Regions from separate parts of the Plantactinospora soyae genome, predicted to be linked through region 2. Evidence: riboswitches for the same ligand, from Rfam matches in the RefSeq annotation. Region 2 holds a riboswitch; each other region holds the start of a gene.

What was found. Region 2 has a riboswitch for cyclic di-AMP ahead of H4W31_RS00685 (coiled-coil domain-containing protein). Riboswitches for the same ligand answer to the same signal wherever they lie in the genome.
Region 1: another riboswitch for cyclic di-AMP. It lies ahead of H4W31_RS05290 (coiled-coil domain-containing protein); the one in region 2 lies ahead of H4W31_RS00685 (coiled-coil domain-containing protein).
Region 3: another riboswitch for cyclic di-AMP. It lies ahead of H4W31_RS19000 (C39 family peptidase); the one in region 2 lies ahead of H4W31_RS00685 (coiled-coil domain-containing protein).

What each region holds. Positions count from the first base shown of each region.
Region 1 is NZ_JADBEB010000001.1:1,181,699-1,191,325, reverse strand. It holds gene H4W31_RS05310 (DUF4442 domain-containing protein) at 1-387, shown strand, start outside; gene H4W31_RS05305 (multicopper oxidase family protein) at 690-2,216, shown strand; gene H4W31_RS05300 (beta-phosphoglucomutase family hydrolase) at 2,343-3,107, shown strand; gene H4W31_RS05295 (glycoside hydrolase family 65 protein) at 3,104-5,476, shown strand; gene H4W31_RS05290 (coiled-coil domain-containing protein) at 5,514-6,539, opposite strand; cyclic di-AMP (ydaO/yuaA leader) riboswitch at 6,543-6,673, opposite strand; gene H4W31_RS05285 (hypothetical protein) at 6,773-6,976, opposite strand; gene H4W31_RS05280 (dienelactone hydrolase family protein) at 7,217-7,882, shown strand; gene H4W31_RS05275 (TIGR04222 domain-containing membrane protein) at 7,922-8,614, shown strand; gene H4W31_RS05270 (FAD:protein FMN transferase) at 8,620-9,414, opposite strand; gene H4W31_RS44130 (FMN-binding protein) at 9,455-9,627, opposite strand, start outside.
Region 2 is NZ_JADBEB010000001.1:159,758-169,384, reverse strand. It holds gene H4W31_RS00710 (GNAT family N-acetyltransferase) at 1-1,220, opposite strand, end outside; gene H4W31_RS00705 (hypothetical protein) at 1,324-1,857, shown strand; gene H4W31_RS00700 (glycosyltransferase family 2 protein) at 1,992-3,107, shown strand; gene H4W31_RS00695 (polysaccharide deacetylase family protein) at 3,128-3,850, opposite strand; partial or broken gene H4W31_RS00690 (SDR family oxidoreductase) at 4,122-5,146, shown strand; cyclic di-AMP (ydaO/yuaA leader) riboswitch at 5,495-5,626, shown strand; gene H4W31_RS00685 (coiled-coil domain-containing protein) at 5,630-6,646, shown strand; gene H4W31_RS00680 (cation diffusion facilitator family transporter) at 6,810-7,724, shown strand; gene H4W31_RS00675 (O-acetyl-ADP-ribose deacetylase) at 7,761-8,264, shown strand; gene H4W31_RS00670 (ABC transporter permease) at 8,828-9,627, shown strand, end outside.
Region 3 is NZ_JADBEB010000001.1:4,242,238-4,251,864, reverse strand. It holds gene H4W31_RS19025 (8-amino-7-oxononanoate synthase) at 1-453, opposite strand, end outside; gene bioB (biotin synthase BioB) at 822-1,817, shown strand; gene bsaP (biotin synthase auxiliary protein BsaP) at 1,829-2,053, shown strand; gene H4W31_RS19010 (lectin) at 2,210-4,141, shown strand; gene msrB (peptide-methionine (R)-S-oxide reductase MsrB) at 4,293-4,751, opposite strand; cyclic di-AMP (ydaO/yuaA leader) riboswitch at 5,104-5,256, shown strand; gene H4W31_RS19000 (C39 family peptidase) at 5,263-6,033, shown strand; gene H4W31_RS18995 (cellulose binding domain-containing protein) at 6,219-7,727, shown strand; gene H4W31_RS18990 (SigE family RNA polymerase sigma factor) at 7,992-8,504, shown strand; gene H4W31_RS18985 (hypothetical protein) at 8,501-9,627, shown strand, end outside.

The sequences.
Region 1 (9,627 bases), 1.0 Mb from region 2:
GTCGAGGTGACCCCGGACGAGACCGGTGGGGTACGCGCCGTCGTCCGGCTGCCCGACTCGCCACCGGCCCACAACCATGTCGGCGGTCCGCACGCCGGCGCGTTGTTCACGCTCGGCGAGACCGCCTCCGGTGCGGTCGTACTCGGCACGTTCGGCCAGCTCTTCGACCGCGCCGTGCCGCTGGCGGCGCAGGCCGAGATCCGTTACCGGCGACTGGCGATGGGCGCGGTGCGGGCGACCGCCCGGCTGGGTCGCCCGGCCGCCGAGGTGATCGCCGAGTTCGAGGCCGGGACCCGGCCGGAGTTCCCGGTGTCGGTCGAGATCGGCACCGAGGACGGCGAGGTGACCACCGAGATGACGGTGCTCTGGACGCTGAAGCGCCGGTAGTTCCTCGCCCGTCTCGCGGTCGTCCGCCGTCCCGCTGTCGCCGCCGTCCCGCTGTCGCCGGTGGGCCGCCGCGCCGGGTCAGCTCCCTTCCCGCCGCCGTCGGCAGACCGCCGCGCCGGGTCGTCCGCCCACGCGGTGGCTGGCCCGGCCGATCTGTGCGCCGGTCGCTGCCGGGGGGCGACCCTGGGCCCCGGGTACGGGTCCCCCTGAGCCGTCCCTGAGTTCCGCCGTCCGGCATGGACGCCGCCCCGATATGAAGGCACGCTACATGTAGCTGTCGGAGCTATCGGGAGGTGTCGGAAATGGCCGGCGAGGGATCGCGGCGTTGGACGAGAGTGCTGGTCGGAGTGCTCTCCGGGGTACTGCTGCTCTGCGGCGGTGGCGTCGCGCTGGGCACCTGGGCGTGGACCGGCACCGTCGTCGACACCACCGGGAAGGTCGACTTCGTCCACCGACTGGCCGTACCGCCACTGGCCGAGTCCAGGATCGACGCCCAGGGCCGGCGGGTGTTCGACCTGCGCGCGCAGACCGGCGGGCGCGACCTCGGCCAGGGCGGCCAGACCCGTACCTGGGGCTACAACGGCGACTACCTGGGCCCGACGCTGCGGGCGAAGCGCGGCGAGAAGGTACTGGTGAACGTCGTCAACGGACTGGACCGTCCGACCAGCGTGCACTGGCACGGCATGCACCTGCCGGCGGTGATGGACGGCGGGCCGCACCAGATGGTCCGGCCGGGCGCGACCTGGTCGCCGCACTGGACCGTCGACCAACCCGCCGCCACCCTCTGGTACCACCCGCACCCGCACGGCGAGACCGAGCAGCACGTCTACCGGGGACTGGCCGGGATGTTCATCCTGGACGACGAGCCGTCGGCGGCGCTGGCGCTACCCCGGCGGTACGGCGTCGACGACATCCCGGTGATCGTGCAGGACCGCCGGTTCGACTCCGACGGGCAGTTCGACGACGGCCGGAGCCTGCTCGGCGGGGTCGGCATCCTCGGCGACACGCTGCTGGTCAACGGCACCGTCGGGCCGTACCTCGACGTCAGCACGGAACGGGTCCGGCTGCGGCTGCTCAACGGCTCCAACGCCAGGTCGTACGACTTCGGGTTCGCCGACGGCCGTGGCTTCGCCCTGATCGGCACCGACGGCGGGCTGCTCGCCAGCCCGCACCAGACCGGCCGGATCCGGCTCTCCCCAGGCGAGCGGGCCGAAATCGTGGTGACGATGCGGCCGGCCGAGCGGGTCGTGCTGCGCAGCTACCCGCCGAACGCGGGCGTCGACTTCTTCAGCAGCAGGTTCAGCGGCGGAGACGACTCCTTCGACGTGCTGGAACTGCGCGCCGCCGGTGAGCTCGCGCCGACGCCCGAGGTGCCGGCCCGGCTCGTCCCGATCGACCGGCTGGACCCGGCGACGGCGGCCACCACCCGCCGGTTCCAACTCTCGGACCGGAAGATCAACGGCCGGGCGATGGACCCGGGGCGGATCGACTTCGCGGTCACCCGGGACACCACCGAGATCTGGGAAATCGCCAAACAGGACGGTACGCCGCACAACCTGCACGTACACGACGTGCAGTTCCAGGTGCTCTCGGTGGACGGCCGGGAGCCGCCGCCCGAGCTGCGGGGCTGGAAGGACACCGTGCTGGTGACGGCGAACCGCCCGATCCGGATCATCGCCCGGTTCGCCGACTACGCCGACCCGAACATCCCGTACATGTTCCACTGTCACCTGCTCTACCACGAGGACCAGGGAATGATGGGCCAGTTCGTCGTGGTCGAACCGGGCCAGTCGCCGGGCCGCCCGCCCGCCCACAGCGGGCACGGCTAGGCAGGGGTGTTAGGAAGGGGCCCTTCTTCTACAGAAAACGATAGGAAGGGGCCCTTCCTTTCCGCTCCGGCGTGGCCCGGGGGCTTAACCGTGCCGGTTGGTGGCGGTGCGGATAGGTTGTTAGGCGTGTTGGGGCTACCCGCGCAGGTGACCGCCTGCCTGTTCGACCTGGACGGTGTGCTGACCCAGACCGCCCGGGTGCACAACGCGGCCTGGGCGGAGACGTTCGACGACTTCCTCCGGCGGCGCGCGGCGGAGACCGGCGAGCCGTTCCGGGCGTACGACCCGGGGGACGACTACAACCGGTACGTCGATGGTCGGCCCCGTGCCGATGGCGTACGCACCTTCCTCGCCTCCCGGCAGATCGTCCTGCCCGAGGGGCAACCCGACGACCCGCCGACCGCCGAGACGGTCCACGGGGTGGGCAACCGGAAGAACGTGCTGCTGCTCCAGGTGATCCGGCGGGACGGCGTGCAGGCGTACCAGGGATCGGTGGACTACCTGCACGCGGCGGCGGCGGCCGGACTGCGCCGGGCGGTCGTCTCGGCCAGCGCCAACGCCGGTGACGTGATCGCGGCGGCCGGGTTCGCGCCGATGGTGGAGGTCCGGGTGGACGGTGTGGTGGCCCGGGAACGGTCGTTGCGCGGCAAGCCCCACCCGGACACCTTCCTGGCCGCCGCCGAACAACTCGGGGTACGCCCCGAGCAGGCGGCGGTGTTCGAGGACGCGCTGGCCGGGGTCGAGGCGGGTCGGGCCGGGAAGTTCGGCTTCGTGGTCGGGGTGGACCGGGTCGGCCAGGCCGACGCGCTGCGCGAACACGGGGCCGACGTGGTGGTCCAGGACCTGTCCGAGCTGCTGCCCGGGCCACGGACCGAAGGCGGAAACAGATGATCCGGGAACGGGCGTATCCGGTCGAGCCGTGGCACGTCCGGGAGACCCGGCTCGACCTGGACGTGCTGGCCCAGTCCGAGTCGGTGTTCGCACTCTCCAACGGACACATCGGGCTGCGCGGCAACCTGGACGAGGGCGAGCCGCACGGCCTGCCCGGGACCTACCTGAACTCCTTCTACGAGCTGCGCCCGCTGCCGTACGCCGAGGCCGGGTACGGCTTCCCCGAGTCCGGTCAGACGCTGGTCAACGTCACCAACGGCAAGCCGATCCGGCTGCTCGTCGACGACGAACCGTTCGACGTCCGGTACGGCGAACTGCTGCACCACGAGCGGGTGCTCGACCTGCGGGCCGGCACCCTGCAACGGTCGGTCGAGTGGCGCTCGCCGGCCGGTCGTACGGTGCGGATCTGCAGCACCCGGCTGGTGTCGTTCACCCAGCGCTCGATAGCGGCGATCGAGTACCGGGTGGAGCCGGTCGACGGTCCGATGCGGCTGATCGTGCAGTCGGAACTGGTCGCCAACGAGCAACTGCCGACGCAGAGCCGCGATCCCCGGGTGGCGGCGGTACTGGAGTCGCCGTTGCAGGCCGAGGAACGCCTGGTGAACAGCGACGGTGCCCTGCTGGTCCACCGCACCAAGGCGAGCGGGCTGCGGCTGGCCGTCTCGATGAGCCACGAGGTGCACGGGCCGGAGCGCAAGGTGGTGGGCAACGAGGCGTACGAGGACTGGGCCCGGACCACCGTCACCTGCGTACTCAAGCCGGGCGAGCGGCTGCGGGTGGTCAAGTACGTCGCGTACGGCTGGTCGAGCCGGCGGTCCCGGCCGGGGCTGCGCGATCAGGTCGCCGCGGCGCTGGCCGGCGCCCGGTTCTCCGGCTGGGACGGGCTCTGCGCCGAGCAACGCGGCTACCTCGACACCTTCTGGAACGACTCCGACGTGCAGGTGGAGGGCGACCCGGAGGTGCAGCAGGCGGTCCGGTTCGGGCTCTTCCACGTGCTCCAGGCCGGCGCCCGGGCTGAGCTGCGACCGATCGCCGCCAAGGGCCTGACCGGACCGGGCTACGACGGCCACGCGTTCTGGGACACCGAGACCTTCGTGCTGCCGGTGCTGACGTACACCCTGCCGTCGGCGGTCGCCTCGGCGCTGCGCTGGCGGCACTCCACGCTGCACCTGGCCCAGGAGCGGGCCCGGACGCTCGGGCTACAGGGCGCCGCCTTCCCCTGGCGGACCATCCGGGGCCAGGAGACCTCCGCGTACTGGCCGGCCGGCACGGCGGGTTTCCACATCGCGGCCGACATCGCCGACGCGGTACGCCGGTACGTGCAGGCCACCGGGGACGAGCAGTTCGAGCGGGAGGCCGGGCTCGAACTGCTGGTGGAGACCGCCCGGCTCTGGCGCTCGCTCGGCCACCACGACCGGCACGGCAAGTTCCACCTGGACGGGGTGACCGGTCCGGACGAGTACACCGCCGTGAAGAACGACAACGTCTACACCAACCTGATGGCCCAGCGGAACCTGCTGGCCGCCGCCGAGGCCGTCGCCCGGCACGCCGAGCAGGCGTACCGGTTGGGCGTCGACGACGAGGAGACCGCCGCCTGGCGGGACGCCGCGAACGACATGCACGTCCCGTACGACCCGGAGCTCGGGGTGCATCCGCAGGTGGAGGGGTTCACCCGGTTCCAGGAGTGGGACTTCGCCGGTACGCCACCGGAGCAGTACCCGTTGCTGCTCAACTACCCGTACTTCGACCTGTACCGGAAACAGGTGATCAAGCAGGCCGACCTGGTGTTGGCGATGCACTGGCGCGGGGACGCGTTCACCGACGAGGAGAAGGCGGCGAACTTCGCCTACTACGAGCGGCGTACGGTCCGCGACTCGTCGCTGTCGGCGTGCACCCAGGCGGTGCTGGCGGCCGAGGTCGGGCACCTGGAGCTGGCGCACGACTATCTGGGCGAGGCGGCCCTGATGGACCTGCACGACCTGAACCAGAACACCCGGGACGGCGTACACGTCGCCTCGCTGGCCGGCGCCTGGATCGCCCTGGTGGCCGGGTTCGGCGGGCTGCGGGACCACACCGAAACCCTCTCCTTCACCCCTCGACTGCCGAGCCGGATCGACCGGTTGGAGTTCTCGCTCCGCTGGCGTGGCGTGCACCTGCGGGTGGACGTGCGGTCGGACGCGGCGACGTACGTGCTGCGGGACGGTGACCCCGACGACGTCATGGAGCTGCTGCACCACGGTGAGCTGCTGCGGGTCACCTGCGACAATCCGGTGACCCGGCCGGTGCCGCCGATCGAATCGTCCGGACCACAACCGGCGCAGCCGGCCGGTCGGGCACCCGTGCGGCGGACCCCGGAGCGCGAGCCGTAGGCCGACCGGCCGGACCGCCGGCCAGGGCGAGAACGCCCTAGAGCAGCGACAGGTGTACGTGGTTCGTGTGGTCGCTGGACGCGTCGCCGTGCGCACCGCCGTACGACTTCCAACCGGTCGTCGGCAGCCAGATCTGCCGGTACCAGATGACGTAGAGCACGCCCAGCCGGTCGGCGTTGCGGACGAAGAAGGCGGCGAGGTTGTTGCCGTACGTCCGGTCGGGTCCCTTGGCGTTCCCGCCGAACCCGCCGGCCTGGGCGGAGAAGTCGCAGGCCCGACCCTTGGGGTGCTCGTACGGCCCACCAGAGCGGTAGCACGAGGTGAACCGGGTGAAGCCGGCTCGGCGGGCCTCGTTGAACGCGTGCAGCGTCCGTGGGCTGACGCAGCCCGGGGTGGTCGGATCGGGCCGGTTGCAGGACTGCGGCGGCCAGGAGCCGTCTCCGTTGCGCGGCGCCGACCGGGCGACCGGTGAGCTGGCGACGACGAAGCCGCCGGTCGAGGCGCCGCCGACCAGGGCCAGCGCCCGCTCGGCCGCCTGCTTCTGCCGGAGCATGATGGTGAGCTGCTTGCGTTCCTCGACGACCTCGGCGTCGAGCGCCAGTTTCGCCCGGGCGGCCCGGTCCCGGGCCTGGCCCAGCCGGCGCAGCGTGTCGTTGTCCCGCCGGGCGACGGTCTCCAGCCCCCGGGCGCGCTCCAGGAACTCGTCGGCCGATCCGGCGTGCAGCAGCGCCAGCACCGGGCCGATCCGACCGGTCTGGTACGCGTTGCGGGCGACCAGCTCGATCTGCGGCCGCAGTTCGGCTATCCGGGTCTCGACGCGGACGAGTTCGGCGGCCAGCTTCGCCTGCCGGGCCTTGGCGTTGGCCAGTGCGTTACTGGCCTGCACGTAGCCCCGTCCGGTGGACCCGAGCACGTCGCGGAGCAGCGGGGTGCCGCCCTCGTCACCGAGGGCGGCGGGGTCCAGGGCCGCCGCGCCGGGTCGGCCTCCCGGTCCGGCGAGCGCACCGACCACCGCGAGCAGTGCCAGGACCAGCGGTAACCGCCGACGTCTGGATCCCGTCATGCATGTCCCTCCGTCGGCCGCCTACCGAGTTAGCTGACGGGTTCGGGACGGAACAAGTCCCTACCGCGGTCGCGGACTCACCCCACCTACCTGGGTCCCCGGCTCACCCGAGGGTGATTCGGCGGCGGTCGCGCCGGCACGGAGGGGACGCCACCGGGCGAAACCGGGGTCAGCCTACCGGACTAACCACCCCATTGCGGTGGAAGTCGCGCCGATCGGGTTGGAAATTCCAGCTAACGGTCGCGCGGGTCCTCGGTGTACCGGTCGCCGCTGGAGGGCAGTCCGGTCGAGTCGCGCGGCGGCATCCGGCGCGGGTCGTCGATCGTCCTCGCCTTGGCCGCCTCGTCCGTCCACTCGCTCAGATCGGGCGTCCGCTCCCCGACCTCAGTGGCGCTGGTCTGGGAAGACTTCGACTTGCCGGATTTCTGGCGGCCCATAACATCCCTCACCTTCGTCTGCCGGCTGGCACATCGTCCATCCGGTGGCTGGTCGGGCGTAGTAGCGGCCTTCCCCGGGTCCATCCCGGCAAACCCGACGGCCGGCGGCCCCGGCGCGGGCCGAGCACGGCACGTCGCGGGGTTGACCCCGCCGCCGCAGGGTAGGCCGACACCGGAGGCCGGTCCCGGCGTACCGCCGCAGGGAGCGTCCGGCCCGCGACAGGCAGGGGAGGCAGCCGGATGGACACCCGGACGACCGAGACCACGATCCCGACCGGGGGCGTCGAGCTGACCGGTGACCTGGTTGTCCCGGCCGGCGCGCGCGGGATCGTACTGTTCGCGCACGGCAGCGGAAGCTCCCGGCACAGCCCCCGCAACCGGCTGGTCGCCGACGCGCTGGGCCGGGCGTCCCTGGCCACCCTGCTGGTGGACCTGCTGACCCGGGACGAGGAGGCGGTCGACGACCGGACCGGCGAGCTGCGGTTTGACATCGGCCTGCTCACCGGCCGGCTCGTGGGCATCGTCGACTGGTTGGGCAGCGGCGCCCCGGCCGGGCCGCTGCCGATCGGACTCTTCGGTGCCAGTACCGGCGCCGCCGCCGCGCTGGCCGCCGCCGCGTCCCGACCGGATCAGGTGCACGCGGTCGTCTCCCGGGGCGGACGCCCGGACCTGGCCGGTCCGGACCTGACCCGGGTACGGGCCAGCACACTGCTGCTGGTCGGCGGGCTCGACGACGAGGTGCTCCGACTCAACGAGCAGGCGCTCGCCGCGCTGGACAGCCCCGCGGAGCTGCGGGTCGTACCCGGTGCCACCCATCTGTTCGCCGAGGCCGGCACCCTGGAACAGGTGGCCCGGGAGGCGGCGGAGTGGTTCGGCGCCCACCTGCCCGGCGGTCCGGCGAGGTAGCCGACAAACCAGGTGCGCGGGGGTTCCATACTGGAAGGTATGACGGATCCATCGGACGCCAGCACGACGGACCTCGGCTACCTGAGCGGTGGCGCGTGGGCCGCCGTCCGGACCGCGCTGGTCAAGCTGCACGTCCGGGGTCTGGTGGTGGCCGACCGCCCCGGTGGGCTCCGGCGGACCGGCGTCCTGCCGGCCGGCGTCGAGCCGCTGGAACGTGCGCTGTTCGGCGCGCTCTACGGCTCGATGGCACCGCGCGAGGTGGCCAACCAGCACCGGGTCCGGCGGGCCCTGGCCGAGCAGCGCGAGGGCCTGATCGGGCTCGGCCTGCTCCGCCCGGCCTGGCACCGGTTCCTGCTGCCGGCGATGCTGGTGCTGGTGCCGCCGATGCTGGTCACCCGGCTGGTCGCCGGTGACCTGGTCGGCGTCGGCACCGGACTGGTCATGGTGCTGGCGTTCGGTGGAATCGCCAGCTGGTTCCTGCCCCGCCGGACCGTGAGCGGTGCCCGGCTGCTCCGCGCCGCCCACCGCCAGCATCCGTTTCCCACCGGCGAGCGGACGCTGGAACCGGGGCTGGCGGCGGCGCTGTACGGCACCGAGGGGTTGCTGACCACGGTGCCGCAGTTCGCCCGGGAGGGCGGCCTGCTCGGCGGCGGTCGCTGGTCACGCTTCCTCGGCGACCCGCGGCTGGACGGCTCCCCATTGGCGGCCGACGGCGTCACCGGCCACGCCTGAGGGCGCTACCCGATCCTCGGTACGGGCTGGTCCGCCAGGTCGGACCGGCCCGGCAGCGGTGCCGGTCCCGCCGGTTCGCCCGGCAGCACCGGAAAGCCGTCCGAGCGGTAACTCAGCTCGTCGGAGGTGACGATGCCGACCTCGTAGCCGGGCAGTTCGGCCAGCCAACGCAGCCCCGACCGCCCCATCGCCACCCCGGCGGTGGCGTACGCGTCGGCCCGGCCGAGATCCTTGCCGACCACGGTCACCGAGGTCAGCCCGGTGGCCGGCTCGCCCCGGTACGGGTCGATGACGTGGAATCCCCGCTCGTAGGTGCCGGAGGTCGCGATCGCGAAGTCGGTGCTGCCCAGCACCCAGCAGACCTTGTCCGGCTGCCACGGGTGCCGGACCCCGATCCGCCACGGCTCACCGGGACGGGGGCCGCCATGGGCCCGGATGTCCCCACCAGCGTTGATCCAGTGCGAGCGACAGCCGGCGGCGAGCAGCCGGTCCGAGGCCACCTGCACCGACCAGCCCTTCACGAAACCGGACGGATCGAACCGCCCGGTCGCGTACGCGTCGAAGTAGCCGTCGGTGTCCCGCCACAGGTCCGCACAGGCCTCGACGACCAGCCGCAGGTCGGCGGAGCCGTCCGCGAGGGCGAGTTCACCCCGGTCGAACCGGTTGACCTCGCTGTCCTCCTTGTAGGTGCTGAACCGCTGGTCCACCTCGCGGAACCAGTCGAAGGTCTGCTCGGCCAACTCCTCCAGCCGGCGTGCCGGAAGTGGGTCGGTGAGCTGCACACTGATCGGCGTACCCATGATCTGCTCGACCCGGCGCAGCCCTGCGGCACCCATCGGCTCAGGCCTTCGCCTTGTCGAGCGCCGACTGCAACGACGCCTTGTACGCGGCACTGGTCAGGCTGGCCCCGGAGACCGTGGTTATCTTGGCGGCGCTCTGCGCGGCGAGCACCTGCTGGCGCAGCTTCGGAATCGCGTTCTCGTTGATCCCGGCGCTGGTCGGGTCCTCGTCCG
Region 2 (9,627 bases):
CCGAACGCGGCGGAGACCCGGGGCAGCACGCCGGGCCGGACTTCCCGGACCAGTCCGGCCGCGGCCAGCGTGCCGAGGGAGGAACCACCGAGGTAGGCGGCGGCGAGATCGCGTACGTCACACGCCAGCTCGGCCGGGGCGTCGGTCCGGGTACACCGGGCGGTGCCGGACGCGGCGGTCAGCCGCCACCGGCCCGCGTTCTCCGGCAGCAGCGGGTCGGTGACGTCGAGCACCACGTCGACTCCGGTGGCGTAGCTCCGGGCGGCCAGGGCGGCGGGCAGGTCGACGATCCGGAGCCAGAGCCCGTGGTTCAGCCGGGCGCCGAGCTGACGCGGCTCGTCGACCAGGTGGTGCAACGGCTCGTCGACGGCGGCGTGATGGAAGATCACGGTCCGGGTCAGGTCCACGCCGAGCAGGAACCGCCAGAGCGCCCGGTACGCCACGGGATCCTCGACCACCACCTCGTCGATCATCACCATGCCGCGCGGCCCACGGGCGTCCCACTCGTCCCGGGTACGCCACAGCGCGTACCCGGCGGGTCCGGTCGGTGTGTCGGCGATCACGGCCTGCCGCTCCGTACCCCCGGACCGGCGGCTGGGGTAGTCGGTCAGCACGTACCGCCACCAGGGCTCGGTCCGGTCGGACCAGCCGGGGCGGCCGGCGCGGACCCGCTCGTAGAGCGGGGCGAGCACGGAGCGGAGGGCGAGCGGGTCGCCGACCCGGAGCGTGACGGCCGGCACCGGGCCGCCGGACGGGTCCGCCTCGGCGGGCTCGACCAGCCGCAGCGCGGCGGTGTCGACCTCCAGCGGCAACTGCTGGGTCGCCTGGCCGTAGCCGAACCGGGGGTAGATCGGCCCCTCGCTGGCCCAGAGCACCGCGATCGACTCCTGCCCGGCGGCCTGGATGTCCCGCAACTGCCGCCGCATCATCCGGTTCAGCAGCCCTCGGCGTCGATGGGTGGGTGCCACCCCGACGTCCGTGACGTGCGCGGCCGGCAGCGTGCCGCCGGGAACGGTCAACTTCCGGGTGTACGCCCCCGCGTGTGCCACCACGGTCCCACCGGAGCGGACCACCAGGGACCGGTCCGGTTCGGCGATACCGGCGTGGACCTCCGTGAAGGTGGCGTCGGGTTCGTTGTGAAAGAGGGTTCGCAGCAGCGTGCCGATGGCGTCCAGGTCGGCGGGAGTGGCGGCCTCGATCGGTGACTCTGTGTCGAGCATCGTCCCTGTCTAGTGCACCGGGTGCTGATTCGGCGAGCTGTTTACGGGCTGGCTACCCTCGAAACCGGGACGGGTTCGCGCCCGAGCCGATGGGGAGGACCAGATGCCAGAGCAGACGCAGCCGTGGGCCGAACGGACCGTCGAGATGCCGCCGGAGGGCTTCCGTCCGGAGGGCTTCCGGCGCGGGGTCGCGCCGGTGGGCGCACCGAAGCCGCGTACCGAGTCGATGCCGGTCACGCCGCACGAGCCGACCGGCACGGGGTGGCCAGCGGTGGAGGAGGAGCCGCACCAGCTGCCCCCGGGTTACCACTGGCGGCAGCTTCGTCGGGGGATGCACTGGAGCATGATCGGCGGCCTGTTCGCCTTCGTCTGCTGGGGGATCTGGGCCATCTCCGCGCGTGGCGACCTGACCAGTCCGGTCGTCACCTTCGTGCTGACCCTCTTCGTGGCGGTTGGTCTCTTCGCGCTGGCCCGGCTGGTCGGGCGGGTGATCTGGGAGCGGCAGCTCGGCCGGATCCGGCGTACGGCCCGGGGCGCCCACCTGGTGACCGCCGTGTTCCTGGTCGGCGTCGGGGTGGCCTACCTGCGCCAGACGGAGTGGGTCGTGGACCTGTGGAATTGGGTCGCCGGGCTGTGAGGCCGACGATCCGGGACAGGTGTTGATCGAAGCGATAAATCACAATTTGGTCACTCGATAGTTACTGAGCGCCTGGCGCCCGATTACCCGACGCTACTATTCGGTCTCCGCCCCTCCTCTGGAGGTTGCCGACGGTGACCCTGCTCAGCGTGATAGTTCCGGTCTACCAGGTGGAGAAGTACCTGGCCGACTGCCTCGACTCGATCCTCGGCCAGTCCCTGCGCGACATCGAACTGGTCGCGGTGGACGACGCCTCGACCGACGGCTGCGCCCGGATCCTCGCCCGGTACGCCGCCCGGGACCCCCGGATCGTGCTGGTCAGCCTGGAGCGCAACCAGGGGCTGGGTGCGGCCCGCAACGCCGGCCTCGCCCAGGCCACCGGGAAGTACGTCTGGTTCGTGGACAGCGACGACTGGCTGCCCGACGGCGCGCTGCCGGCGGTCGCCGACCGGTTGGCCCGGACCGCGCCGGATCTGCTGGTCACCGCGTACACCCGGCACTATCCGAACGGTGGGGTGCGGCACCACCCGTTGTCCCAGGCCGGTGCCGGGCGAGGTGCCCCGGAGACCTTCACACTGCGGGAGCGCCCGACCCTGCTGTCGGTACTGCATATCACCTGCAACAAGGTGATCCGGCGACAGTTCCTCCTCGAAGCGGGCCTGACCTTCGGCTCCGGCTGGTACGAGGACGTCTCGTTCACCTTTCCGTTGATGCTCGCCGCCGGACGGATCAGCCTGCTGGACCGCTGCTGTTACGCGTACCGGCAGCGGCCCGGTGGGGCGATCACCTCGACGGTCAGCGAGCGCCACTTCGAGGTCTTCGCCCACTGGGACCGGGTCCTGGCGCGGCTGGCCGCCGATCCGACGGTACCGGCCGAACTGCGTCACCTGATCTTCCAGCGGATGATCTGGCACCTGCTCCAGGTTCTCGGCCATCCCCGTCGGGTGCCGCCGGACCGGCGCCGGGAGTTCTTCGCCGAGATCGTGGCCCGATACCGCGCACACCTGCCGGCCGGCGGTTACCGGCCGCCCGGCGGAGCGCTCGGGCTCAAGCACCGGATCGTCGGTCACGGGGGCTACAGCCTGTTCGCCGCGCTCCGGGTCGCCCGGCGGGCGCACATCGGCATGGTCGCGCGGATCAGGCAGCCGAGCAGCGAACCCGTTCCGGCCGGTGCCGGTCCGGCTCCGGCAACCGTGCCCGGCAGCCGGGCCGAGGCGTCGCCCGGGGAGTTGACCGACCGGGTGGGCTGAGGCCTATTCGGCCGGGCCGTTCAGCGGTGCTCGCCGAGCGGCCCGACCCGCCAGCCCCGGCTCAGGCACTCCTCCAACAGGTGGGGCAGGGCGGCGAGGCTGGCCCGCCAGGCGCCGGGCGCGGAGGTGCAGTCGGAGTCGTGCAGCAGCACCGTCCCGCCCCCGGTCAGGCCGCCCCGCAGCGTGTCGAGCACGGACGAGCGGGTCGCCGTACGGGTCCAGTCCCGACCCCAGCAGGTCCAGAGCACCGGCGTCAGGTCCAGCCGGCGGGCGGCCATCAGCGCCGCGGTGCTGAACACGCCGTACGGTGGCCGGAAGAACCGGGGGGTCCGGCCGGTCACCGCCCCGATCAGCTCGCGGGTCCGGGCCAGGTCGCGGTAGGTCGCGTGCGGACCGCGCAGGAGCAGATTCTGGTGTGCCCAGCCGTGCACCGCCACCTCGTGGCCGGCGGCGGCGAGGTCCAGGCCGAGTTCCGGGGCCCGGGCGAGCATGGAGCCGAGCAGGAAGAACGTCGCGCGGGTACCGTGCGCGGCCAGTGCCTCGAGGAAGAGCGGGGTCGAGGCCGGGTCGGGGCCGTCGTCGAAGGTCAGCGCGACGTGGCCCGGGGCGCCCCGGCCGCTGAGCCGGGGAAAGAACCGGAGTCGTACGCCGGGCAGCACGGTCAGAGCCGGTACGGCCTGGGCGGCCAGCGCGGCACCGACCGTTGTCGCCGGTACCGCGCGTGCCCGCACTCGTTCCTCCACCCGCCTCACCATCGCCGGCCGGGTACCCGCGACAGCCGCCTTCACCCTCACCCGGACGGGTGGAGTGGGCAGGTGGGGGGTTCGTTTCCCGATCCGCACGGCTGGCACCGGACGCCCGACGTTTGGCGGGCCGGATCCCGGGTAGCCGGGCAGGCCAGCGTGCCGGCAGTGGCGCTGGTGGGGCCCGGGGCGGGGCCGGGGCCCGGTGTGGCGCGAGCTGGTCCCCGGCGGCGAGGGGTCCGGCGGCCAGGATGGACAGAGGAGACGACGGATGCGTGCCCGACCTGCGCCGGGGGTGGCGGTGATCACCGGAGCGAGCGCGGGAGTGGGCCGGGCCACGGCACGTCTGCTGGCCCGACGGGGAATGCGACTTGCCCTGCTGGCCCGGGGCGGAACGGGGCTGCGTGCCGCCGCCGAGGACGTACGGGCCAACGGGGGCGTCGCGCTGCCGATCGAGACCGACGTGTCGGACCATTCCCAGGTGGAGGCGGCGGCCGACCGGGCGACGAGTGAACTCGGACCGATCGATCTCTGGGTGAACGACGCTTTCGCGTCGGTGTTCGCGCCGTTTTCGGAGATCGGTCCGGAGGAGTTCCGCCGGGTGACGGAGGTCTGCTATCTCGGTTACGTGTACGGCACCCAGGCCGCGCTCCGGCGGATGGTGCCCCGGGGTCCGGCACCATCGTGCAGGTGGGATCCGCACTGGCGTACCGGTCGATTCCGCTACAGTCCGCCTATTGTGGCGCTAAACACGCGATCGTCGGCTTCACCGAGTCGCTACGCTGTGAACTTCTGCACGATCGCAGTCCGGTGCGCGTGACCATGGTGCACCTACCGGCGGTGAACACCCCGCAGTTCGACTGGGTGCTGTCCCGGCTGCGTAACCGGCCCCAGCCGGTGCCACCGATCTACCAGCCCGAGGTCGCCGCCCAGGCCATCGTCTACGCGGCCGACAGACCGCAGCGCCGGGAGTACTGGGTGGGTGCCTCCACCGTCGGCACCATCCTGGCCAACCGGTGCGTACCCGGCCTGCTCGATCGCTATCTGGCCCGCTCGGGCTACTCGGGGCAGCAGACCGACCAGCCGGCCGATCCAGACCGGCCGAGCAACCTGTGGCACCCGCTGGACGACGGCGGTGGGGTGGACCCGGGAGCGCACGGCTCGTTCGACCGGCGGTCCGGGGCGCGCAGTCCACAACTGTGGTTGTCGCAGCACCGGGGTCTGCTCGCCGCCGGGCTGGTCGCCGCCGCGACCGTCGGCGCGGTGCTCGGCGCCGCGGCGCTGCGGCGGCGGTAGTCGCGGTCGCCGCCCGGTCGCCGACCTCCGGCCGTGGATCCGTCGACCTGCCGCCTCAAACCGCTCTGACCTGCGGTTTGTCGCAGGTGGTCGGTAATCGTCGACCGGTCAAATAGGACATCTCTCGGAGCGGTCGGCGGGTTGCCGTCCATGCGCTAGGTAAATAGCCGACAGCAGTATGTCGATAACGGCGACTCAAAGGATGTTCTTCGATGGATCTGCCACGCCATGATTACTGATAGTTGTTGACTGACAACGCTTTTGTCGCCAATCGGGTCTTGCCATTCTGGAAGTGAAACCAGGTATGCTGTCTGCCGTTCATAGTCGCCGGATACCACGTGGTGCCGGCGCTGATCGCCGCCTAATCGCCACCCGGCGAACCGGGGACCCAAGCACGTGGGGTGAATCCGCGCGAGCGGTAGGGACCTCTTCCATCCCGAACCCGTCAGCTAACCCGGTCGGCGGCCGACGGAAGGGATACATGTGAGGGCACCCCTACGCCGATCGCTGGCGACTGCCCTGGCACTGCTCACCGCCGCAGCACTGATCGTGGTTCCGTCGGCAGCGTCGGCGGCGCCGGCCTCACCGAAGCCGGCGGCTCCCAAGGAGGACGTCGACTCGCCGATCCTCGGTGACGTACTCGCCACCACTGGTAGGCGGTACGCGGAGGCCCAGGCCGCGGTCAAGAAGTCCAGGCAGCGGCAGTCGCAGCTCGCCGGAGACCTCAAAAAGGCGGAGGCCAGGCTGGCGGCGCTCGCTCCGGAGGCGAGCAAGATCGCCGCTGAGTCGTACCGCAGCGGCAAGCTCAGTGCCGTGTCGATGTTGCTGAACAGCGCCTCGACCGACTCGTTCGTCGACCGGGCCGCCGCGCTGGACGAGCTGAACCTGTTCAACAATCAGAAGCTCCGGGCCCTGAACCAGGCGCGTGAGCAGGTCAGCCAGACCAAGGCGGCGGTCGACGCCGAGGTCGCCAAGCAGGCCGCGCAGGAAAAGATCATCAAGAAGCAGCGGCAGGAGGCCGAGAAGGCCCTCTCGCTGGTCGGCGGCAGGTCGCGCCCCGACCGGGGCCTCGTGGACGCCAAGTCGGCGGTCGCCCGGCCGGGGCCGGGGATGGCGGACGGCTTCCCGGGGGAGGGATGCAACAGGGACGATCCGACCACCAACGGATGCGTCACGTCCCGGACCCTGCACGCGTACAACGAGGTTCGGCGGGCGGGCTTCAAGAGGTTCGTCGGTTGCCACCGCGACGGCGGCCCCTTCGAGCATCCCAAGGGTCGGGCCTGTGACTGGTCGTTGAAGAACTCCGGCTTCAGTCGGGCCGCGAACGACGATCAGATGAAGTACGGCAACGACCTTACCGCCTTCCTGGTCCGCAACGCCGACAGGCTGGGCATCCTTTACGTGATCTGGTACAAGGAGATCTGGTTCCCGGCCACCGGCTGGAAGTCGTACAGCGGTCCGAGTGACCACACCGACCACGTGCACATGTCGATGCTGTAAGCGATCGCACGCAACACCCCGTACCAACCGCAACCGCCCCGCCACCCACTCCGGGTGGCGGGGCGGTTGCGTGGTGACATCCACTTTCAACTTGCATACATAGCGATGTCCGCATACGTTGTTTCCCGGGACGGCGGGGGCCGGCCCGGGGAGGGGGCCACAGATGGGCGCCGGACACGCGCACGCAACTCCGCAGGCGTGGGCGGGGGAGCGGCATCGCCGACCGCTCTGGTTGGCCTTCGGGATGTTGGCCGTCTATATGGTGGTGCAGGCCGTCGCCGCCTGGCTGACCGGCTCGCTCGCGCTGCTCTCGGACGCCGGACACATGTTCACCGACGTACTGGGCATCGGCATGGCACTCGCGGCGATCATCGCCGCCGGCCGCGCGTCGAACGATCCACAGCGCACCTTCGGGCTGTACCGCCTGGAGGTGCTCGCCGCGCTGGCGAACGCGGTGCTGCTCTCCGGAGTGGCGATCTTCGTACTGGTGGAGTCGGTCCGCCGGTTTGACGATCCGCCCGAGGTGGCGGCCGGGCCGATGCTGGTCGTCGCCGTCGGCGGCCTGGCCGTGAACGTGGTGGCCTTCCTGCTGTTGCGTAGCGGGGCCAAGGAGAGCATCAACCTGCGCGGCGCCTACCTGGAGGTGCTGGGTGACCTCCTCGGTTCGGTCGGCGTCATCATCGCCGCCTCGGTCATCGCCACGACCGGCTGGCGGTACGCGGACCCGATCGTCGCCGTCGTGGTCGGTCTGCTCATCCTGCCCCGGACCTGGAAGCTCGCGCTGGCAGCCGGTCGGGTACTGGTGCAGGCCGCGCCGGCGCACGTCGAGGTCGCCCTGGTCCGGGAGCGGCTGGCCGGCCTGGACGGGGTGACCGAGGTGCATGACCTGCACGTCTGGACCCTCACCTCCGGGATGGAGGTGGCCTCGGCGCACCTGAACCTGGGCGAGGGTGCCGACGTGGCGGCGGTACTGGCGGCGGCCCGTCGACACCTGCACGACGACTTCGGCATCGAACACGCCACCCTCCAGGTCGAACCGCCGAGCGCCGAGCGACTCTGTCATGGAACCTCGTGGTGACGCGCGCCGTCGGCGGTTGACTGGCACCATCGGCACATGACCACGATCGACGTCGTACTCGGCGACATCACCACGGAGAACGTGGACGCCATCGTGACCGCGGCCAACGAGTCGCTGCTGGGCGGTGGCGGGGTGGACGGCGCGATCCACCGGGCGGCCGGCCGCCGGCTCGCCGAGGCGGGTGGGAAGATCGGGCCGTGCCCACCCGGTGAGGCGATGGCGACCCCGGCGTTCGACCTGGATCCGCCGGTCCGGCACGTCATCCACACCGTAGGCCCGGTCTGGGAAGGCGGCCGGTACGGCGAGGCCGGGGTGCTGGCCTCCTGCTACCGCCGCTGCCTGGCCGTCGCCGACGAGCTGGGTGCCGGCAGCGTCGCCTTTCCGGCCATCGCCACCGGGGTGTACGGGTTTCCGCCGGAGCAGGCGGCCCGGATCGCGGTCACGACGCTCCGGTCGACGCCGACGGAGGTGTCCCGGATCCGCCTGATCGCCTTCGACGCCGAAACCCTGGACCTGCTGCGCACCGCGCTCGCGGCCTGAACCCGCCGGCCGTCGACACCCGCCCGGTGATTCGCGGGTACCCGCGCGACGGCCCGCGGGGCTGACCCCCGGCCGTGTCGCCGCTCGTGTCGCCGTCCGGCCGTGCCGCCGCTCGTGTCGCCGCCCGCTCGCGGGCCGCCGCTCGTGTCGCCGCCCGCCCGTGCCGCCGCCGCACGCGGACGCGGACGCGGACGCGATCATTCTGGTTCGCGGAACACAGACGATCAACATCCTGACAGACGGAGCAGGTTGCTGTCCTCCGCCGTTCTGTCGGTCTCGCGCGCCCCGGATCGGGACGTGCCGGCCGGATGTCCGAGCCGGGTCGACCGGTCCGTTCTTGATGTTGTTACGAAACGGCCACGAAATGTTCCGCATAGCAGAACCAACAGAGGGGGGCGTTGCTATGAGCGGAACCGAATTGTAGCGTCCGGCTAAGCGGCGAGCCGGTCCCACCTGGCGTCCCAGCCGATCCGGACGGGTCGGGCACGCACGCGACGACCCCAGAGGGCAAGGGAGTCCAGGATGATCAGCCGGCGTCGTCGATCCCACGAAGGAACACCGCGATGCTCCGGGTGATCGGTGCCCGGCTGCTCCAGATGCTGGTCGTCGTTCTCTGCGTGACGGCGCTCGGATTCGGGCTCGTCAACATCCTGCAGGGCAACGTCGTCTACGCCATCCTCGGTGACTTCTACACCCCCGAGGCGGCCGCCGAACTGACCGCCCAGTTGCGGCTGGACGATCCGCTCTACGTCCGTTACCTGGACTGGCTCGGCGCCGCCGTACGGGGCGACTTCGGCACCTCGGTGATCACCCACCAGAGCGTCAGCGAGGCGATCCGGCTGGCGCTGCCGCCGACCGTCGAACTGCTCGTCGGCGCACAGATCGTCGGCATCACCCTGGCGCTGCTGACCACCGTGCTCTCGCTGCGGTTCCGCTGGGCGGACCGGTTCGTCACCGTACTCGGGCTGATCGGCAACTCGGTACCGGCGTTCGTGGTGGCGCTGATGCTGATCGTGGTCTTCGCGACCGGCCTCCGGATGGTCTCCTCGATCGGCTGGGTGGACCCCGCCACCGAGGGCTGGGGCGCCAACATCAAGGCGATGATCATCCCGTCGGTCGCGCTCGGGGTGTCGGTCTTCCCCGAGTACATGCGGGTGCTGCGCAGCGAGATCTACGAGCAGTTGGAGAGCGAGGAGTACGTCACCCTCGCCCGGATGAAGGGCCTGTCCAAACCCAGGATCCTGGTCCTGCACGTGGCTCGGAACTCGGTCGGCGGGCTGATCACGCTGATCGCGCTCACCACCGGGTTCCTGCTCTCCGGCGTGGTGATCGTCGAGGAGGTCTTCTCGATCCCGGGGATCGG
Region 3 (9,627 bases), 4.1 Mb from region 2:
CTCGACGGCGGCGACGTCGAGGTGCGGCGTGACCACCGTCTCCGCGCCGGACAGCCGGCAACCGTCGATCAGCGAGGCGTGGTTGTGCGCGTCGGAGACGAGCAGGGTACGGGGCTGGACCAGGGCGCGTACCGCACCGAGGTTGGCCAGGTAGCCGGAGGAGAAGACCAGTGCCCGCCCGGCGCCCAGCCACTGCGCCAGGGTCGCCTCCAGGGCGTGGTGCGGTTCGGTGGAGCCGCGTACCAGTCGGGAGCCGGTGGCGCCCAGGCCGTACCCGGTCAACGCCTCGGCCGCGGCGGCCGTCACCTCGGGGTGCCGGGACAGTCCCAGGTAGTCGTTGCCGGCGAGGTCGAGCAGATCCTCGGTCGCGTCCCTCGGTCGCAACCGACGGCTGAGGCCGGCTTTCGCGCGCAGCCGTGCCCGTCGGTCCAGAACCTCCAGCCAGCTCGGCACCGTCACTCCCCACGTTGGTCCGCATCCACGTTCCCGGCGGTGTCGGAAACACGATCGCCGGTCCGTCCGGCGGGACGTCAACCCCGGCGTCGACCATGATCCGCCGCCGGCACCGCGCCGAGCACGGCCCCACCACCGGCACCGCGCCGGGCTCGGACGGACGCGTCCGCGTCGTCCGCACGACGGCCCCGACCGGCGAAAATACCACCCGCCGCCGGGCCGGACCGAGCGCCGGGCCGGTGGTTCGTGCCCGGTCGCACGGCGCCGGGCTGGTGGTTCGGGCCCGGTCGCAGGGCGGGCGGGCCGGCCTGCCTGGTGGGTCGGTCCGGCCCACATCGACGCGCCGTCCGCCTTGTAGGGTACGACCCATGCCAGACATCCTCGACCGGGCACGAACCCAGGTCCTCGACGGCGGTGTCGGACTCGACGAGGCCGGGGTGCTCGCGGTGCTGCGCCTGCCCGACGAGCAGCTGCCCGCCGCCCTCCAGCTCGCCCACGAGGTACGGATGCGCTGGTGCGGCCCGGAGGTCGAGGTCGAGGGGATCGTCTCGCTGAAGACCGGCGGCTGCCCGGAGGATTGTCACTTCTGCTCCCAGTCCGGCCTCTTCGCCTCGCCGGTCCGCTCGGTCTGGCTGGACATCCCGTCGCTGGTCGAGGCGGCCCGGCAGACCGCCGCCACCGGTGCCACCGAGTTCTGCATCGTGGCCGCCGTCCGTGGCCCGGACGACCGGCTGATGAAGCAGATGCGCGAGGGCGTGGCCGCGATCCGGGCCGAGGTGGACATCCAGGTCGCCGCCTCGCTCGGGATGCTGACCCAGGCGCAGGTCGACGAGCTGGTCGAGATGGGTGTGCACCGCTACAACCACAACCTGGAGACCTGCCGGTCGTACTTCCCGAACGTGGTCACCACGCACTCCTTCGAGGAGCGCTGGGAGACGCTGACGATGGTCCGCGAGTCCGGCATGGAGGTGTGCTGCGGCGGCATCCTCGGCCTCGGCGAGACGATCGAGCAGCGGGCCGAGTTCGCCGCACAGCTCGCCGAGCTGAATCCACACGAGGTGCCGCTGAACTTCCTCAACCCCCGGCCTGGCACCCCGATGGGCGACCAGCCGGTGGTCGAGCCGCGTGACGCGTTGCGCGCCATCGCCGCCTTCCGGCTCGCGATGCCCCGGACCATCCTCCGGTACGCCGGTGGTCGCGAGATCACCCTCGGCGACCTCGGTACCCGGGACGGCCTGCTCGGCGGGATCAACGCCGTCATCGTGGGCAACTACCTGACCACCCTCGGTCGTCCGGCGAACGAGGACCTGGCCCTGCTCGACGAGCTGAAGATGCCGGTCAAGGCCCTCTCCGCGACGCTGTAGACGACCACGACCTGACGGGGACCACCCGGAGCATGACGAACGCGACGAGCCCGACCGGGCTGTGGTGCGACCGCTGTGGCGAGCCGGCCGACGACGCCGGCCATCCGGGCTGCCAGGCGGCCCGGCAGCTGGAGCCACCCCGGTTCTGTCCGCGCTGTCGGCGACGGATGAAGGTGCAGGTGCTGCCGACGGGCTGGTCGGCGACCTGCGTCGAGCACGGTACGGCCCGGGGCTGACGCCCGGACCTGCGGTGGCAGGGAGAGCGGTGGCAGCGGCAACAGGGGTGCCAGCGGCAGCGGCGCATTGACACTGATTATTAAAGAGTGTTACCTATTGGTTGCCGGCCGGCCGCTCACCCCCTTGGATCCCTGTCGAAAGAGGGAGACCCCCGCATGTCCTCCATCCGTACGGCGGCCACGAGCCGCCGGACACCGTTGCGCCGTCGCCGGGTGCCGACCGGACTGCTCGCGCTCTGCCTGGCCGCCGCCGGTGGTGCGATCGCCGGGCCGCCACCACCGGCGTACGCGGCCAACGAGCCGGTGAACGTCTGGCTGACCAGTACCTCCGACTCCGGCGGCCGTACGGTGACCCGTGGCCTGCAACAGCAGACGCCGGTCAGTTTCGCCGCCACCAGTCCGGGGGCGATCCACACCGTCACGGTCAACGAGAACACCCGCTACCAGCAGTTCGAGGGCGGCGGAGCGTCGATCACCGACACCACCGCGTACCTGCTGCGGGGCGGTCCGATCAGCGCGGCGACCCGGGACGCGGTGATGCGTCGGCTGTTCCATCCGACCGACGGCATCGGGCTCTCCTTCGTACGCAACCCGATCGGCGCCTCCGACCTGTCCCGGCCCGGCAACGTGTCGCTCGACGACACCTGCTGCAACCTGGGCGACTTCGGGGCGAACGGCTACGACACCAACGTCCGGCTGCTGACCGCGCAGGCCAGACAGCTCAACCCGGCCCTGCGGGTCAAGGGCGTGCCGTGGAGCGCGCCGGGGTGGATGAAGGACAACGGCCGGATGGACCAGATGGGCTGGCTGAGGTCGGAGTACTACCCGATGTACGCCCAGTACTTCGTGAGGTACGTCCAGTCGTACCAGGCCGCCGGGATCCCGGTGAACTACGTCTCGGTGCAGAACGAGCCGAACTGCTGCCAGGCCGGCAACCCGACCGCGATGAACTACCCGGGGATGAGCTGGAACTCGTCCGGGCTGCTGGAGTTCACCAAGAACCACCTGCTGCCGGCCTTCCGGGGTGCCGGGATCACCACCAAGGTGATGATCCACGACTGGAACTACGGCGACTGGGGCCAGATCGGCGCCGGCATCGTCTCGGACGCCGCGCTGCGCAACGATCCGCTGTTCGGCGGCATCGCCTGGCACGGCTACGGCGGCAGCCCGAGCGTCGGTACCCAGGTGCACGACCAGTACCCGTCGGTACGGCAGTTCAGCACCGAACACTCCGGCGGCACCTGGATCGGCAACCAGCACAACGAGGATCTGGCCGACATCGTCAACTACACCAGGAACTGGAGCGGCAGCGTCGTCAAGTGGAGCCTGGCGCTGAACCAGAGCATGGGCCCGCACAACGGTGGCTGCGACGTCTGCACCGGCCTGGTCACGGTGCAGGAGGGCGGCGCGCGCGCCGGTCAGGTCGACAACACCATCGAGTACTACACCACCGGACACCTCACCAAGTTCGTCAAGCCGGGCGCGTACCGGATCGACTCGACCGCCAACGGCACGGTGCAGAACGTCGCCTGGATCAACCCGGACGGCTCCAAGGCGCTGATCGCGCACAACGGCGGCACCGGCGCACAGTCGGTTCGGGTGGTCTGGGGCGGACAGTCGTTCACGTACACCCTGCCGGCCCGGACCACGGCGACCTTCACCTGGTCGGGTACCCAGTCCGGTGGCGGGGGCGGCGGTGGCCGGACCGGGACGATCGTCGGCCTCGGCGGGAAGTGCCTGGACGTCGCCGGAGCGAGCAGCCTCGACGGCACCGCGGTCCAGATCTACGACTGCAACGGCTCCGCCGCCCAGCAGTGGACCCTCGGCACCGACGGCACCGTCCGAGCTCTCGGCAAGTGCCTGGACGTCCGGGACAACTCCGTGGCGAACGGGGCCCGGACCCAGCTCTGGAGCTGCACCGGGGCCGCCAACCAGCGCTGGACCGCCACGGCGGGCCGTGACCTGACCAGTGCCAGCGCGAGCAAGTGTCTCGACGTGGTGGACAACAACCCGGCCAACGGCACGCCGGCCCAGCTCTGGACCTGCACCGGCGCCGCCAACCAGAAGTGGACCGTCCCGGCGGCCTGACCGGTGGGTCCGCCGGGACGACCCGGCAGGAAGCCCGGCAGGACTCCTGCCGGGCTTCCTTCTTGGCTCCATACCGACGGCAGCGGCCCGGAGATCGCCGTCACCGGTACGCCGAGGGCCACGCCTGCGATCGGAGTTGATCAGGGCGGCCTCAGTCGGGCGTCTCCGACTCGAACAGCCTGCGGTACTCGCCGTAGCCCTCACGCTCAAGGTCGGCCAATGCGATGAAGTGGAGCGCGGCGGAGTTCATGCAGTAACGAAGGCCGCCCTGCTCTGCCGGGCCGTCGTCGAACACGTGGCCGAGATGACTGTCGCCGTGCGCCGACCGGGCCTCGGTACGCGCCATGCCGTGACTCGTGTCGCGGATCATGACCACGTTCTCCGGTACGATCGGGGCGGTGAAACTCGGCCAGCCGGTACCGCTGTCATATTTGTCGACAGAGGCGAACAATGGTTCACCGGAAACCACGTCGACGTAGATTCCCGGCTCCTTGTTGTCCCAATAGACATTGCCGAAGGCTCGCTCCGTTCCGTTCTCCTGGGTGACCTGATACTGTTCCGGCGACAACCGGGAGATGACGTCCGGGTCCTTACGATATTCGCGCGGCACAGTAGTTCCTCCTCCGCTGACATAACGTCCGGTGCCAGGCCGCCTACCCGGGGCGCCCGCCCGGAAACCGCCAGGAACGGTGACACGTCGACCAGATCGACCAACCGTGTCCCATTTCGTACGGCGGTTCCCGGTTGCCTGCCTCGGCGACCCCCAATTCCTGCCGGCGATGCCACTCGGCGCCCGGTGTCGCGTTCCGGAATGGCTGTCTCTTCTGGAAGGCGACGCCTGCTATCCGCCTGACGGCGAATGCAATCGATCACATCCCTGATGCGGGGCTTGGTGGTCGAGAAGTCGGACCGTAGCCTCGCATATCCGGGCTCGGTCATCAGTCATCAAACCGTGATGACACCGGGCCGGACCGCTCAATCGCAGATCGTTGCGAGCCGGGGACCCATTCCACACCTTGGGGTGAATCCGTAGGACGCTTCAGGCGACCGCGGAAGGGCGCATCTTTCCCGCCCGAACCCGTCAGCTAACCCGGTAGGCGGCAGCGGAAGGAGAAATGCACGTGCGTCTCCCCGGTCCCGATGTGCACCGAATTCGCGGCCTGTTCGGACCCACCGCGCCGCGCCGAGGCCAGAAGATGGCGCTGCTGTCGGCGGCGCTGCTGACCGCGGCGACGGCCGCCACGGCCGGCGCCCTGCTGCCGGGGGCCACCGCTCCCGGCCCGGCCGTCACCTCGGATTCGCTGGTCATGGGTGCTGCGGTGGCCGACCGGGACACGGCCGCAAAGCCCACCCGACCCGCCGTTCCGGCGGGCCCCGCCGAAAAGACCCTGGACACCTCGTTCGAGTACCAGATCAACTTCTACTACTGCGGCCCGGCCGCCGTGCACAACGCGTTGACCGCACGCGGCATCGACGTCAGCCAGCAGGATCTCGCCAACGGGCTGGGCACCACGGTCCACGGCACCGCGTCCGCCTTCGACACCACCCGGATGCTCAACGGCGCCATCGGCAGCCAGGTGTACCAGACGCGGGAGATCTCGGACGAGGACGCCACACCCGCTCAGATGGATCAGTTGCAGGCTGACGCCGTACACGCGATCGGCAGCGGCTATGCCGTCGTGGCCAACATCATCGGCGGCGCGACCGACGCCGACGGGGTCTGGCACGACTTCCCGGGTGGCCACTACGTCACGATCATCGGCTACGGCGACAACGGTCGGACCGTCAAGATCGCCGACGGCTCCGGCATGTACGGCCCCAGCACCTACTGGATGAGCACGATCGACATGACCAACTGGATCGCCACCCGCGGCTACTCCACGGTCGCCTGATCGCGAACGGGGTCCGGACGCGGCCCTGGAACCGCACCGGCGCCGCCAACCAGAACTGCACCATCCCGGCGCGGCCTGACCGGAACCACGCCCCGGATCGCACGCCCGGCAGGAAGCCCGGCAGGAGGAGTCCTGCCGGGTTTCCCTCCTGTCTCCGGCCAGCCGGCGTTGCTTGACTTTGCCGCATGACGCGAACATGGAATGCCATCGCTCGCACCGTTCTCGCCGGTGGACTCATCGGCGCCGCCGCCCTGGCCGGCCCCGCACCCGGGGTCGCCGCCTCGACCGCACCCCTACAGCCGCTCCGGGTGGCGAACGCGGGCGCCTCCGTGCTCGACCTGCTGCCGGCCGCCACCAGTGACCGGATGACCGCACAGATCCCCCTGATCGATGCCGCGAGCATCATCCGCACCGCGATCGAGACCGGGAACTCCACCGGCTACGCCGGCATCGGCCTGGTCGACGACCACGTCACCCTGTGGTGGAAGGGACAGCTTCCGGCCAGCGTCGCCACGACGGTGGAAAGTGCCCGCCGGACCGCACCGGTCGAGGTGGTCGACGCGACGTACTCGCAGGTCGAGCTGAAGGCGGCCGCCGCCAGGCTCGACCCGGCGGTCCGGGCGAACCCGAAGGACGCCGCACACGCGGTGAAGCTCCGGACCGACGGTAGCGGCCTGGAGATCGCCGTCACGGGTACGCCGAACGCCACGCTCCCGAAGCTGCCGGCCACCGGCGTACGGACCACTGTCGTGGCGCGGCAGCCGATGGTCCCGCGCTCCCGGGAGGACGACGCCGCCCCGTGGAACGGCGGAGCCCGGATCTGGGCCAGCTACGGCTGCACCTCGGGCTTCGGGGTCCGGGACGCCGGTTCCGGGGCCAACTACCTGCTCACCGCCGGGCACTGCAGCGAGGTCGGCGAAGAGTGGCGGGACGGCACCGGTACGCCGATCGGACCGGCCACGCACAAGAACCAGGACCACGACACGATGCTGATCTCGACGGCCACGGCCGGTGGCGATGTCTACACCGGTGGGTCGAACGACGAGACCCGGGTCCGGGTGACCGGCTGGACCGAGGTCTTCCCCGGTCAGTTCCTCTGCCAGTCCGGCTCGACCACCGCCGGGGAACTCGCCCGGCCGGTCTGCAACTTCCGGGTCGACTTCCACTACGACGACCGGGAGGACCTCGTCGAGGCCACCCAGCTCGACGGCGAGGAGGCGGCGCGCAGCGGCGACAGCGGCGGACCGGTCTACGCGGTCCAGTCCGACGGCACCGTGTTGGCGGCCGGCACGGTCACCCGGTCCGGCGGCGCGGGCCTCGGCTTCCAGGACTTCGCCACCGCCCGGGACGACTTCGGCGCCATCGTGCCGGTGACCGGCACCGCGTCCACCACCTGCCGGGTCTCCTATCTGGTGACCGACTCCTGGAGCGGCGGTTTCGCCGCCAGCGTCACGGTGCAGAACAGTGGATCGGCCGTCAGCGGCTGGTCGCTGGGCTGGTCCTTCCCCGGCAACCAGGTCGTCCAGGGTCACTGGCACGGACAGTTCCAGCAGACCGGCGCCAAGGTGACGGTCACCAACGAGGCGCACAACGCGCTGATCCCGGCCGGTGGCTCGATCAACCTGGGCTTCACCGCCAGCGGCTCACCGACCACGCCCACGCCCTTCACCCTGAACGGTGCCGCCTGTAGCTGATCGACTCCCCCGGACCGCGCCGCCACGAGTCGGACCGGCCTCCCCGGATCGGGCCCTACCGCCACGAGCGGCAGGGCCCGATCGTCCTCGGCCCCGATCGGCGCCGCGACCCCCGACGCGAGAGAATTCCGGGGCCCTGCGGCCGGTCGGCCGACCGCCGCGCGGGATCGGCCTGCGGCAGCCCTCGCCAATCCGGTGGCGCCGTCGTACAACCGATCCGGAGCGGTTCCCGTCTGTAGGTGGGATCCCAACGGAGGTTGGCGAATGCGGGACGAACCCGAAGCGGAATACCTCGAGTACGTCACGGCACGGCTTCCGAGCCTGCGCCGGCTGGCGTACTCGCTGTGCGGGAACGACGACCAGGCGGACGACGTGGTGCAGGAGGCCGTCACCAAGCTCTTCCTGAACTGGTCGAAGGCGGCCCGAGCCACCCACCTGGAGGCCTACGTACGGGCGATCGTGGTGCGGACCTTCCTGGACAGCCAGCGCAAGGGGTGGTGGCGGGTGCTGCTGTTCGGCACCACGCCGGACGTACGGCCCACGGTCGACGAGGACGTGGCGGAGCGCACGGTGCTGCGGAACGCCCTCGCCAGGATTCCGCCCCGGCAGCGGGCCGTCCTGGTGCTGCGTTACCTGCACGACCTGCCGGTGAACGAGGTCGCCGAGGTCCTCGGCTGCTCGGCCGGGACGGTCAAGAGCCAGACCTCGCACGGGCTGAAGGCACTACGGCGACTGCTCGGCGACCACGAGTACGCGGAAATCGGGAAGGGTCGATGAAGAACGTGCGAAACGACGACGAAGACATGATCACGATGCTGCGTCGGCTGGACGCCGAACCGGACCGGCCGGGACGGATCGATCTGGTCGGGGCGGTGGCCGAGGCGCGGCGCCGTAGGCGGACCCGTCGGATGACGGGGGCGAGCAGCGCGGCCGTACTCGCGGTGGCCGCGGTCGCCGCCGTACCGATGACGTTGCAGGTGATCTCCCCGGGGCCGGCGGCGGACCGCAGCACCGGCGCGCCGGCGACGGCGGATCCGAGCGGCACCGTCGACCCGAGCGCCAGCATCGACCCGAGCCGCGTGGCGACGCCGACCGGCGGCCCGACACCGACACCGCCCGCGTCGGCGCTGACCCCGCCGACCCGGTGCACGGTGCACCGGCTGGCCATTCCGGGCGGCGATCCGAAGAGCCTGGTCACCGGCGCGGATCCGACCGGCAGGTTCGTCCTCGGCCGGTCGTACCCGAGCGGCAGCCGGGGCACCTATCCGGTACTGATCTGGGACAACGGCACGCCTGCGCGGGTGAACCTGCCCGGCGACGACCAGCGGCTGGCGGATGTCACCTCGGCCGGCGTGGCCGTCGGCAGCGGCTGGACGTCGAACGGCCCGGTCCCCTACCTGTACCGGGGGAAGAAGGTCAGCAAGCTGCCCGGCGTGACGTCGGGGCAGGCTCTGGCGATCAACGAGGCGAACCAGATCGTCGGGTACCGGGAAGCGCAGCGGGACCAGCCGGTGATCTGGCGCGGGTCGTCGACTCCGGCAGTCGACCTTCCGCTCCCCGACGACGGCTCGTGGGGCCAGGCGGTGGACATCGACGAGGCCGGCACGGTGCTCGGGGTCCTGTTGGACCGGGAGGGCCAGCATGAGTTCGGGTACCTGTGGCGCCCGGACGGAACGGCACAGCGCCTGCCGACCCCGCTCGTGGCCGGCGCTCCCGCCGACTCCTTCCGGCCGCAGTCGATCCGCGACGGCTGGGTGACCGGGGTCGCGACCCGGGGCGGTCCGGGCAACGGCGGGAAGGGTGAGGAGGTCAGCACGGCAGCCCGGCTGCACCTGCCGACCGGCCGGTTCGTCGAGGTGCCCCGCAGTTCGTTCTGGCCGCAGAGCGGCAACGCGCAGGG